One region of the Peribacillus sp. P4_D6 genome, then DNA from elsewhere that is predicted to be linked to it. Evidence: riboswitches for the same ligand, from Rfam matches in the RefSeq annotation. Region 1 holds a riboswitch; each other region holds the start of a gene.
The links. Region 1 has a riboswitch for S-adenosylmethionine ahead of AC1DVB_RS07420 (methionine ABC transporter ATP-binding protein). Riboswitches for the same ligand answer to the same signal wherever they lie in the genome.
Positions count from the first base shown of each region.

Region 1 (3,211 bases):
AACATGACCCTAAGTCAATTTGAGATGCATCCATTGTCTGATGATACCGTGTTAATTACATACCGGATTTTTGATGAAGATAAGCTGGAACATACCTTAAGAAGTTCAATCTGGAAATGTGCGAATGGAAGATGGCAGATGTTTTTTCATCAAGGCACAAAAACAAAAGGGCCCTTTTAAGACTTTTATTTATGAAAAAGAAAGTTTTCCCTGCTTGAAAACTATTTCACTAAAATGATAAGGATGGATGAAGTTGATCTTTCGTACCATTGATACGGACAAAGATAAAGATACTATCATTAAATTCCGGAAAGATTCCTTTATTGTAAGTTTTGGAACTGATGCGGGTTTTGGATATGAACATGCCTATCTGCAACGAATGGAAGAAAGGGTCCGCAAATTTCCGGATGGACAGGTGATCATTGAAAAGGACCAAGAACCGATTGGACAAATGGAACTTCAAATTCGGGAGTACGAAGGAACTGAAATTGGCTATGTGAATCTATTTTATCTTATTCCCGAATACCGCAGTAAAGGCCTTGGCAAGGAATTGGTCCGCTACGCAGAAAACTTTTTCAGGCAATTTAATGTATCCGAATATCACTTAAGGGTTTCTCCGGATAATCAAAGGGCGATTTCTTTATATACGAATTCAGGCATGGTGAAGATAAGGGAAGAAAATGAAAAATACCCTGTATGGAGAATGAGCAAATCATTATAAAAGTAGAAATATAAAATATATTGATATAATAAAAAAAGTATCGATTCACTATACTATGAAACTATTTATCGCGATGAAAAATATGGTTGACTTTAGCGAAATTAGAATATATAGTGAAGGACATAATTAAATATAACGTTAATTCTTATCAAGAGATGTGGAGGGACTTGGCCCTATGATACCTCGGCAGCGGGTTTTTACTTTTGTAAAAATACTGTGCTAATTCCAACGGACGAAAGTTTGAAAGATAAGAAGGAGCTTTTCTTAGATAATTAATTTAAGAGTTTACTCTTTTTTATGTCTAAAAGAGGCCTCTTCTGTCTGATGACGGAAGAGGCCTCTTTTGTTTATTCAAAATGTATATGGTTATTTGGAGAATGGGTGCATTACTCATGAGTTTCGCGCAATAATCGTGAGTTTGGTGTAATTACTCGTGAGTTTGGCGCAGTTACTCGTGAGTTTCACGTAATTACTCGTGAATTTGGTGCATTTACTCGTGAATTTTGCAGTTTTACTCGTGAATTTCGAAAATGTAACCCTATCATTATGAAACGTTGCAAAGCTCTTCTCTCTGGATAAGGAATTCGTACAAATAAACAGCATGGGGGGAGATTGGATGATTGAGTTTCAGGATGTTAAGAAGGTTTATCAAACAAAGAAACAGACTGTCGAGGCTTTGAAGGGCATTGATTTGACAGTGGAAAAGGGGGATATATTCGGGGTAGTCGGTTATAGCGGGGCCGGAAAGAGTACGTTGATCAGGTTGGTCAATTTGCTTGAACATCCTTCAGATGGTTCGGTGATTGTTGGGGGCAAGGATTTAACCAAATTAAGCCCGAAGGAATTACGGGCAGAAAAGAAAAAAATCGGGATGATCTTTCAGCATTTCAACTTACTAAACTCAAAGACTGTTTTTGATAATATTGCCATGCCGCTGGTATTATCGGGAACTCCGGCTAAGGAAATCAAAAACCGGGTAGGCGAGCTATTGGAGTTCGTTGGCTTATCGAGCAAAGCAAAGAGTTATCCGGAACAATTATCCGGCGGGCAAAAGCAGCGGATCGGCATTGCGAGGGCATTGGCTACGAATCCATCGATCTTATTGTGTGATGAAGCTACGTCGGCATTGGATCCACAAACAACGAGTGCAGTTCTGCAGCTCTTAAAAAAAATTAATAAAGAATACAATATCACCATCCTGCTAATCACTCATGAGATGTCTGTCATTCGGGAAATTTGCAATAAGGTAGCGGTCATGGAGGGCGGCTGCGTCGTTGAACAAGGTTCGGTTTTCGAAGTTTTTGCCAAGCCGCAAACGGATATTGCAAAAAACTTCGTGAGAACGGTCATACATGACGAAATTCCACAAAGTTTCTTAAAAAGCATAGGGTCCCATATCCCGATTATTTGGAAAATTAATTTTATTGGAACTACTTCGGGTACTCCTTTACTTTCAACCATCTCGAAGAAATATGATGTTCATTTAAGTGTCTTATCAGCCAATATTTCTGAAATCCAGGAAACGCCTTTCGGGAATTTGATCATCGAAGTGACAGGGAGCAAAAATGAGGTCGACAAGGCTTATCAATATATTAAAGATGAGGGGATTCTCGTCCAGGAGGTGCAAGTATAAATGGGTAATACGCTTTGGGGTATGGAAATAACGGCAGAGCAGCTGTCGACAGCTTTCGGTGACACACTTTATATGGTAGCCATCTCATTGATATTTTCCGGATTGATTGGGCTTCCGCTCGGTATCCTGCTTGTCATTACAAGAAAGGGTCACATCCTGGAGAATAAATGGATTTTTAATGTATTGAATCCGATCATCAATATCCTGCGGTCCGTTCCTTTCATCATCTTGCTTGTAGCACTCATTCCGTTTACAAGAATGATTGTCGGCAGTGCGATCGGAACGAATGCGGCCATTGTTCCGCTAATCTTTTACGCGGCTCCTTATATTGCCCGGCTTGTGGAAAACTCGCTGTTGGAAGTGGACAAAGGGATCATCGAGGCAGCTCAGGCGATGGGGGCGACAACATGGCAAATCATTTACCGCTTTTTGATTCCCGAGGGACTTAGTTCGTTAATCCTGACATTTACAACAGCGACAATCGGGCTTGTTGGATCTACGGCGATGGCAGGTGCTGTCGGTGCAGGCGGGGTCGGGGATTTAGCCTTGGCTTACGGTTACCAAAGGTTCGATACGATGACGATGATCGTCACAGTGGCGGCGCTCGTGATCATCGTTCAATTATTGCAATCCACCGGGAACTTTGTTTCAAGAAAAATAAGAAGAAGATAAAACGAACAGGAGGCAGGAAAAATGAAAAAAATCTTATTAACGATCATGGTATTGGCATTGGCCATCGTGGCTGCAGCATGCGGGAACGATGAGGGTGCATCAGGGAGTTCGGATGATGTGAAAACTGTGAAAGTCGGTGTCAGCAGCGGGGATACGAGAACATGGGAATACATTGTCGACTTGGC
Region 1 covers NZ_JBFUIQ010000014.1:60,894-64,104, reverse strand. The annotation lists gene AC1DVB_RS07430 (nuclear transport factor 2 family protein) at 1-180, shown strand, start outside; gene AC1DVB_RS07425 (GNAT family N-acetyltransferase) at 248-721, shown strand; SAM riboswitch class I at 864-975, shown strand; gene AC1DVB_RS07420 (methionine ABC transporter ATP-binding protein) at 1,338-2,354, shown strand; gene AC1DVB_RS07415 (methionine ABC transporter permease) at 2,376-3,026, shown strand; gene AC1DVB_RS07410 (MetQ/NlpA family ABC transporter substrate-binding protein) at 3,048-3,211, shown strand, end outside.

Region 2 (3,211 bases), on a different contig from region 1:
CGGACTCTTTTTGCCACTAAAGGTTTTGACATGACAAGAACGAATGAAATTGCCTCTGCATGCAATGTTTCCGAAGCTACTATTTACAAATACTTTGACAGCAAAAAAGATTTGCTTTTGGCTACAATTACCCCTAATGAAAAAGAGGAATCTGAAGATGGGACTAGCCATCTATCCACGGATGATCTAGTGGAGAATCATGTTACTACCATGATAAAAAAAATTCTTGAAAATAAAGAACAGTTTTCGATATTATTTAGGGAAACACAATTCGATCAAGATATTTCAAAGCAATATGTAGATCAGATTTTCAAGCCAAATGCCAGGCATATTGAAATACAGAAGAGAATAGATAGCGGAGAGATACAATATATCTCTGATATTATTTTATTTAATGTTGGGATCATTTCTTTCACATTGGCTTTATCTACACATTATGAGATCCATCAACAAAAAAAGGAGCCATATTTTACTTCTGAACGAATTAAGAGCATTGCTCAACTTTTGGTATATGGTATTCATGGGAAACAAAATCATACATATTGAAACGGTCATATTTAGGGCATGAGCATCAAGCCGTAAATATGACCTTTTTTTCATTCAGAGTAGATGTCCAGAGTGTAAGATTTGACTTATATTTTTCAGACAATTACGATAAATGTATACTTCACGAAATGCTTTAAGAAAATTATATCTGGAAATCTTGTAACATTGGAGGGTATCAAATGAGCGATATCGTAATTTTATCAGGAAGTCCGGCTATTCCATCAAGAACGGACATTTCACTAAAACATATTCAATCATTAGTCGAAAATGCAGGATTTACTACAGCTTATTTCTCGATTCCGGATTTCTCAGCAGATGATTTATTCCAAGGGAAATATAATAGCGAGGATATCTCAAAGCTTTCAGAGAGAATTCAAGCAGCCAGAGGAGTCGTTATAGGTTCACCGGTATATAAGGCTTCTTATACAGGTGTATTGAAAGCATTGATTGATTTGCTGCCAGAAGGTGCTTTTAAGGGTAAGCCGGTGTTGCCAATCATGATTGGTGGAAGTAACAGGCATCTATTGGCGATTGACTATGCGCTTAAACCATTAATTTCAATATTAAAAGGCGAGCCGCTGCAGGGGATTTATTTTGTTGATAAGGAAATAGATAAACAGAATCCAGAAAATCCGATCAATGATTTGCATCTAATTGATCGCGTCCAGAGTCAGGTTCAAGAATTTGTAGAAGCGATACAGTTAAGAAATTAATGACTTCAATAAATTAATTCCTTCTTAAAGAGACTGGAACCTTAGAAATTTTTATAGAATAACACGCGTCAATAATTGGCCTATTAATGAAAATAGACTCATTTTTTTGGAGATTTTATCTAAAAAGACGAGTCTATTTTCGTATTTATATGCACATAAAATCATAAATTGAATAGTGTGTATAAAAATAACAGTTCATCCATAATATTAAACCAAGTTATTTTATAAGAAAACTCCATTGACAAGGATTAAATATATGTTAATATTTAAAATAATAAAACTTATCCAGAGCGACGGAGGGAATTGGCCCTTTGAAGTCCGGCAACCTGCATGATGGATGCAAGGTGCTAACTCCAACAAAATGTTGATCATTTTGGAAGATAAGGTAAAGATATTTACCTTGCGATCTTTCCATCATGGAAAGATTTTTGTTTTTTGTGAAAATATTAGGCAGACCATAACAATGTAAGGTTGTATGGAATTATATAAATCTAAAAAATTTAAAATAAAATATTCGCGGGTTTTCTTAAAGGAGGAACTGGTTTGAATAAAGAGAATCAGCTTGAAGAAATTTTTGAACGACTTCAAGAAATGCTTAATTCAATGAAATATGGATCCATTACACTTATTGTCCAGGATGGTAAAATCATTCAAATGGAGAGAAATGAAAAACTAAGAATTAAATAAGGTATCTGCTGACTAGAAAAACTAGAGGCGGGTTTAACTGATATAAAGAGAGTATTGGTTAGATTCGTCTCTTTTTCCTAGATTCAAATAACCCGGGGGATATTACAACGGGAATTGATCAACAGTTACTCTAACCTGATACAGCAAGTTTTTAGAGGGGGCTACAAAGTTGGCTGCATTAATAAACTATGAAAATTTCAATACAGGGGACTTCCCTGTATTTCCTCAAGACACTGAGACAAAAGGTGCTTTGGAAGTACTGCAATGGGCGAATGACCATTATGGAGACAAACTGATTTATGCTTGCAGTTTTGGTATTGAAGGCATCGTGCTTACGGATTTATTGGCGAAGGTCAATCCTTCGGCAAAAATAGTTTTCCTAGATACAGATGTTCATTTTGAGGAAACTTACCAATTGATCGAGGAAGTGAAGAAGCGATATCCGAAGCTTTTGATCGAAATGAAGAAACCTGACTTGACGCTTGAGGAACAAGCGGCGGAATATGGCGATGAATTATGGCTTAGTGATTCCAATAAGTGCTGTAACATCCGTAAAATCGTTCCGCTTACAGATGTGCTTTCATCGGCAACAGCCTGGCTTTCGGGACTGCGGAGGGAGCAATCCGAAACAAGGGCTAAGACCGAGTATATCAATAAGGATAATAAGTTCAAATCAGTTAAAATATGCCCGCTCATACATTGGACATGGAAAGATGTTTGGCGCTATGCCCACAAAAATGGACTTCCATATAATGTCCTGCATGATAATGGATATCCGAGCATTGGATGTAAAACGTGTACTGCACCTGCCTTCAATGCAGATGATTTACGCTCAGGCCGTTGGCAAGGGGCTCAAAAAACGGAATGCGGATTGCATTTATCTTAAATAAATAGAAATTATAGGCATAAATAAATAGAAACCATAGGGGGAAATTAGCATGACAATCAGTTTACCGCACGGAGGAACATTAATCGATCTTTGGGAACCAAAATATGATTTTAGTAAAATAACGAAGTCAATCGAAATCGATGAAATTGCTTTYAGCGATCTTGAATTGATAGGGACTGGTGCCTACAGCCCGATTAAAGGATTCTTTACAAAAAGTGACTATGAGACAGTGGTAAAGGATATGAGGCTAAGCAGCGGACATGTATGGAGCATCCCGATTACGCTGCCTTTGACCGAAGAAACTGCAGGAAGCCTTACTATAGGTGAAGAAGTAACATTAACCCATGATGGTGAAACATACGGGGTTCTCTCCGTT
Region 2 covers NZ_JBFUIQ010000098.1:10,394-13,604, reverse strand. The annotation lists gene AC1DVB_RS20645 (TetR/AcrR family transcriptional regulator) at 1-546, shown strand, start outside; gene ssuE (NADPH-dependent FMN reductase) at 726-1,259, shown strand; SAM riboswitch class I at 1,538-1,646, shown strand; gene AC1DVB_RS20635 (YezD family protein) at 1,803-1,946, shown strand; gene AC1DVB_RS20630 (phosphoadenylyl-sulfate reductase) at 2,116-2,832, shown strand; gene sat (sulfate adenylyltransferase) at 2,885-3,211, shown strand, end outside.
Region 2: another riboswitch for S-adenosylmethionine. It lies ahead of AC1DVB_RS20635 (YezD family protein); the one in region 1 lies ahead of AC1DVB_RS07420 (methionine ABC transporter ATP-binding protein).

Region 3 (3,211 bases), on a different contig from region 1:
CTGCCACCTCTGATGTCTGTTTACTATCGACTTTTCTAATATATTTCGTTAGTTCCGCCGTCATTTCATAGCGAAGGAATGGAGTGATTAAATATATGCCCTTGAATTTTTCCCTAGCCGCGTCCACCAGTTCCCGCGCGATATTCACCCCTTCAATCCTTGACTTTACAGGGTCATCCCCCGCTAGAGCCATGGCCCTTCTAACATTATCAGGCAATTTGATGCCTGGGATCTCATTATGGATGAATTCGGCGTTCCGGGTGCTTGTTAAGGGCATGATACCGATGAAAATCGGGGTTTCCAGATGTTTTGTCGCTTCATATACTTCTTCGATTTGCTCTACGGAATAAATTGGCTGTGTCAAAAAGGATTGAGCACCGCAGGCAATCTTCTTTTCCATTCTCAGTACGGCTTTATCCAGATATTTCACATTGGGATTAAAAGCTGCCGCAATTTTAAAATTTGCCCGTTGACCCAAACTTTGACCGGAATAGGAAAGACCTTCATTAAATTGTTTGACCATGCTTATCAGGTCAAAGGAAGATAAATCGTAAACCGAAGTGGCACCCGGGAAGTCCCCAATTTTTGAAGGGTCTCCGGTGATGATCAATATTTCGTTCAGCCRTACCGTCTGCAGACCCATTAAATGTGACTGCAGGCCAATCAAATTTCGATCACGGCATGTTATATGCACCATCGGATTTATATTCAATTGGTTCTTCAGTAAATTAGCCAGTGCATCATTCGATATCCTTGGTGAGGCAAGTGAATTATCCGCTAATGTAATGGAATCGACCCCTGCTTTTTTCAAAACCTCAGCACCAGTCATGAAACTCTCTATCCCTAGCTTTTTCGGTGGATCAAGCTCAACGAGAATCGTCCGTTCCGTTTTGGCCTTTTCGTAAAGGGGAAGTTCCAATTCCCTATCGTTCACCTCAATTACTTCTATTTCACGGGATTTCGTAAATTTCTCTTTCACGGGAGCCAAACTTCCAATTGCATGCTTTACAGCTTGAATATGCAGTGGAGTCGTTCCACAGCACCCTCCTATGATCGCGGCGCCTTGCTCACGAAGTTCCAGGGCACTAGAACCGAAATATTCCGGTACAGCTTTATAAACGAGCCTCCCATCGACATAATCCGGCAGGCTGGCGTTAGGGTAAATGGCAATCGATGCTTGCTTTGGCAAACTCACTTCTTCCAAGGCCCGAATCATATGATGTGGTCCAAGGCGGCAATTCACACCAACCACATCGGCACCCAATTGCTCGAGTTTTTGAAAGGCTTCATTTAAATGGATTCCATTTTGAAGATTACCCAGTTCATGCATCGAGACATTTGCGATAATCGGAAGTCCGGTTTCATTTTTAACGATTTGCAGGACGGTTTCCAGTTCTTCCAGGTCATAAAATGTTTCCAGGAGAATCCCATCAGGATTTTCCATCAACAGACTGTATAGCTGTTCACGAAAACCCCGTTTTATCTCTTCCATGCTTAAATCCGATTTCCTGATACTCCGCTGTGCCCCTATGGTGCCGAAGACGTATGCCTTTCCTTTTGCCGCTTTTTTAGCAAGAATGACTCCCTGGCGATTGATTCTGCTCACTTCATCTTCAAGTCCATACCGCTTCAATTTATTGAAATTGGCTCCGTATGTATTCGATTGAAGGATATCTGCACCAGCTTCCAGATAGGCTCGATGGATGGACTCTATTTGATCTGGGTTCGTGCAGTTTAATTCCTCATAACATTGATCAATGCCATTAGAGTAAAGCAAGGTTCCCATTGCCCCTTCCCCAACCAGCATTCTTTCTTTTAATTCTTTACGAAAATTCATCATTACACCCTCTCTCAAAAACAATCCTGTTTTTGTCGTATTCTATGAGTATGAGAGAAAAGGAAAAAAAACCTTCTCAAAGAAGAAGGTTTTTGAAACATTCTCCTCATCTATCAAGCTCTGCTTGCTGGATTTAGCACCTTTGCGTAAGCTGGTTGCTGAGGTTTCTTCGGGCCAGTCCCTCCACCTCTCTCGATAAGATCCATTTATATAATTTTCATAAGATTTCAAAATTTGATTATATTTAATTTACATTAATAGTCTGTCAATTTCAATACCTGATCGACATTTTTTTCACTTTTGCAAAAATCATTCAATCTTTTGCTGCTTGAACCCTCTTCAAGATCCTTTGTTTCCAGTCTTCCGCTAACGAGTCTAGTGTAAGTAAAGCCTTAGCACCTTCAAGCCCATCCCGTTTATGAAGGATGACCTCTGATGCGTAATGGACAGAAATTTTTTCTTGTAGACGATCTATCAGCACAATCTCGTTTTGTTTATTTATCGTTCCTTCTTGAAGTACTCTTGCAAAATAACCAGTGAAACTCGTTTTCAGCACGAGTTCCAAAAACTTAGGTTCTTGATTGAAGAGGGAAATGGTTGAACAAGGTATCCTCCCTTGGTTAATTTGAACAATCACATCGCCCATTTGATAAATATCGCCGATATATGTTGTTTCTTCCTTCATCCCCGCTATAGTTAAATTTTCACCGAATGCAGGGATATCCAGCTCTTTAGAGAATTTTTCATTCCATAATGAATAATGCTCAAATGGGTAAAAGCACAAAYCCCGATCAGGACCTCCATGGAACTTTACATTACCGACACCATCACCGATTATGCCAGCTTTAGTCACTTTCAAATTATCCTGTGCTTGTTTATCCATGGCTGAAAAGATATCGATATTCGAAAAAATTTCATGTTTCGGCTTCCCCGCATGTAGTGATTTGATTTTCCCATTTTCCATTTTGCATCTTCCATTCATATTAAATTTATATCGTCCTATATGTATAAATTATACTAAAAATCCATTTTATTCAGTACCTTTTTATATGTATATGAAATGAAAAAGCCATATGCGGCGTTAATGGGCTAAATATCATTGATTTCCAGAAAAATTCATAGGTTAGTTTCAGTAATTTAGTTGCTATTTCAGAATTAAATATGGTAGAATATGAACACAATATATAGTCGAAAACTACAACCGTTCGCCTATATGTTGATTTTCACGATTGAATTCCTCATTGTCGCTCTTTAGGGAGCGAATTTTTTTTGCTTTCGTTAATATCCACTATTTTCCTGTAATTCCATTCAGTTTCTTGCATCGTGATCGACTCACCTATTTGTACTTTCCTTCCCTCTTTATCAAGACCTTTT
Region 3 covers NZ_JBFUIQ010000164.1:1,206-4,416, reverse strand. The annotation lists gene AC1DVB_RS24155 (bifunctional homocysteine S-methyltransferase/methylenetetrahydrofolate reductase) at 1-1,837, opposite strand, end outside; SAM riboswitch class I at 1,941-2,039, opposite strand; gene AC1DVB_RS24150 (MOSC domain-containing protein) at 2,151-2,801, opposite strand.
Region 3: another riboswitch for S-adenosylmethionine. It lies ahead of AC1DVB_RS24155 (bifunctional homocysteine S-methyltransferase/methylenetetrahydrofolate reductase); the one in region 1 lies ahead of AC1DVB_RS07420 (methionine ABC transporter ATP-binding protein).

Region 4 (3,211 bases), on a different contig from region 1:
AAAGTATGAGAAAACTTTATTATGTTTATGTATTTACCATACAGAAAACACCCTGCATCCAGTGATTCAGGGTGTTTTCTTATTATATTCTCTTTTTAAGAGGTACGTTTCTTCATTTCATCATTTCCCGGCTGAAACCGTGGAAAACCAATCAGGATGGCAATGATGCCACAAAGTCCAATCAGGATTGGGTAATATGAATACGGCAAGATGCTTAACGGAGAAATTTTTGCTACCCCTGCTGCAACAAGCAGTTGTGCTCCATATGGGATCAACCCTTGGATACAACATGCAAAAATGTCAAGGACGCTCGCCGATTTTCGCGGATCAATCCCATATTTTTCAGAAATATTTTTGGCAAGTGGCCCGGCAATGATAATCGAAATCGTGTTATTTGCCGTTGAAAGGTTCGTTAAACCAACAAGCCCCGCAATGCTGAATTCCGCCCCTTTTTTCGATTTGCTATTTCGTGTCACTAGGTGGAGTAAATAGTCAATGCCACCATTATGTTTGATTACAGCTACCATACCTGCAATTAAAATGGCAAGGAAGGAGATTTCATACATTCCCGCCATTCCTTCTCCAACTTTTTGAATGATACCCAACGGTTGATAACTACCATCAGCCAAGCCGATGATTCCGGCAAATACGATTCCTATGGAAAGGACCAAGAACACATTGACTCCTGCCAATGCAGTGACCAATACGCAAAGATACGGAAGAATCTTCACCCAATCATAAGACTGTTGGGAAATGTCAGCCTGTTCACCCATCGTTAAAATTCCTAGGATGGCACATGTGATGATGGCTGCAGGTAAAACGATGAAAAAATTCACTTTAAACTTATCKTTCATTTTCGTTCCCTGAGTTCGGACAGCAGCGATTGTCGTATCTGAAATGAATGAAAGGTTATCCCCAAACATCGCACCACCAATAACGGCTGCCATTGAAAGGGCAAGTGAAATATCAGTTTGTTCACTAATCCCTACCCCGATAGGTGCCAGGGCAACGATCGTTCCCATGCTTGTCCCCATGGATAGAGAAATAAAACATGRGATGATGAAAATCCCCACCATTAATAGATTTTGGGGGAAAACAGCTAAGGCAAGATTCACGGTTGATTCAACTGCCCCCATGCCATTGGCAACTTCGGCAAAAGCGCCGGCCAAAAGGAAAATGATAACCATTAACATAATATTGGCGTCCCCGGCACCTTTACAGAAGATATCAACCTTTTCATTGAATGTCTCTTTCCGATTCATCGCCAATGCAGCTGCCGATGCAATGGAAATCGCTACAATCACCGGAAATGAATAAAAATCTTTAGTGATGATTCCGGATCCAATAAATAAAATTAAAAATACGACAAATGGGATCAATGCCCATGGATTCCCTTTATTGTTTGCACTCATGATGTACACCTCTTTTTATTTTTCCCGCGACATGTGTCACAGCTCTTATTCTATTAACAGTTTTCGCAAATAACTCCAATTTGAACCTACCTGATTTTCCAGTCATGGAGCTGTAGCAAAAAACTGGCATAAAAAAAGACCCCTTCTATTTAATAACAAGAAGAGGTCTTTTAATTTATAAAAAACACCCTCCTTATCTTTCAGGCGAAAATCAGCCTGCTGGATTTGGCACAGCACTCCATTTAAGTCCGCTGCCGAGACATCTTCGGGCCAGTCCCTCCGTCTCTCTTGATAAGAAGATTACATTATATAATTATTTAAAAATTACGATGCCTGCCAGAAAAGTACCACGCTGGAAACTTGCCTGAGTTCGTGACATCGAAAGTCGTTTTGAAAAGCAAATATAACAGTACAGCATTTTGTCTATTTTCGCAAGGGTTAATTTTTAAAGTGTTTCACATGCACTCCTTACTGTTTATAAAGAGATCTAAGTTGATTGGAGCGGGTGTGCGAGACTCCTGGGGGAAAAGCGAGTGCCTTGAGGCGACGTCAAATTGTAAAAACCATAAAAAAAATGCAGACAAACTCGATCTTCATCGAGTTGTCTACATTCTGAGAGGTATAATGACCTCTCAGCAAATTTGTTGGATTAGGTTAGGTGAATTATTTTTAGTCGAGTTCACATCATTCGATACTTCAAATGCTTCCATCTGTTCCGAATCGAATGATTTTAAATACTGTTGCAGATATGCAGGATCATTAATGGAAGGATTCAACCAATCTTTTTCATCTTCTGGTTTTAGGATGACAGGCATGCGGTCATGAATGCTGGTCATTAGCTCATTTGGCACAGTTGTTATAACAGAGCACGAATAGATGCTGATGCCTTCAGGAGATTTCCAGGATTCCCAGAGACCGGCCATTCCAAATGGAGCATGATTCTTCAGTTTTATCCGCATCGGTATTTTTCTTTCTGGTGTCTTCTTCCATTCATAAAAAGAGTCAGCGATTATCAAGCATCTCTTCTTCTTATACGCATTCCTGAAGCTTGCTTTCTCAGCAATGGTTTCCGCTCTGGCATTGATCATTTTGTAGCCCGCTTTTTCGTCTTTTGCCCAGAAAGGAATGAGTCCCCACCGAAGATATCCAAGTCGGTTCCTTACCCCGTCATTAATGACGGAGAGCACGGATTGGGAGGGAGCAATATTGTAGCTGAATTGGTATTCCTCATCAAATGACCCTTGGATATCAAACCGTTCTTTTATTTCTTCTATGTCAGTGAAAAGAGTGAAACGTCCACACATAATATCGCCACCGTATTAAGATTTATTACAGTGTATCAAATGGAATGGGCAGGCACAAATCAGCTTTCTAAAATCCTGATATCAGTAAATGGTTGATTAAATAATTCGCTGGAAATCAAAAGAGTGCCAAGGACTTCTCTTTCATCTTCAGCTTTAATGATTTCCGACAAAATTAAGGTACTGCCATTCCTGACCGTTACTTTATATTCATTCATGGAATCCCTCCTCAAAAGGCTAGATGGTTGTTATTATAAACCAAAAACCCACAAGTATCAGTATTGAACTTAGCAGAGGCATGGAAAATTCACATGCCTTTATACTTTAAATGGTTAGTCGAACGAAGCAATGCCAAGGACCATGAATCCTTGTGAAGGAGGCGCAAAAAACTGTCCATGAATGATTCATGGACAGTCTGGGGGCTTTAAAGGTTTTTCGCTTCAATATTGAAGATAACATTAAGGAAAGCCCCAACAGTCGATACGAAAAGAAACGCTC
Region 4 covers NZ_JBFUIQ010000158.1:700-3,910, reverse strand. The annotation lists gene AC1DVB_RS23910 (Na+/H+ antiporter NhaC family protein) at 96-1,412, opposite strand; SAM riboswitch class I at 1,603-1,710, opposite strand; gene AC1DVB_RS23905 (SOS response-associated peptidase) at 2,045-2,716, opposite strand; gene AC1DVB_RS23900 (hypothetical protein) at 2,776-2,931, opposite strand.
Region 4: another riboswitch for S-adenosylmethionine. It lies ahead of AC1DVB_RS23910 (Na+/H+ antiporter NhaC family protein); the one in region 1 lies ahead of AC1DVB_RS07420 (methionine ABC transporter ATP-binding protein).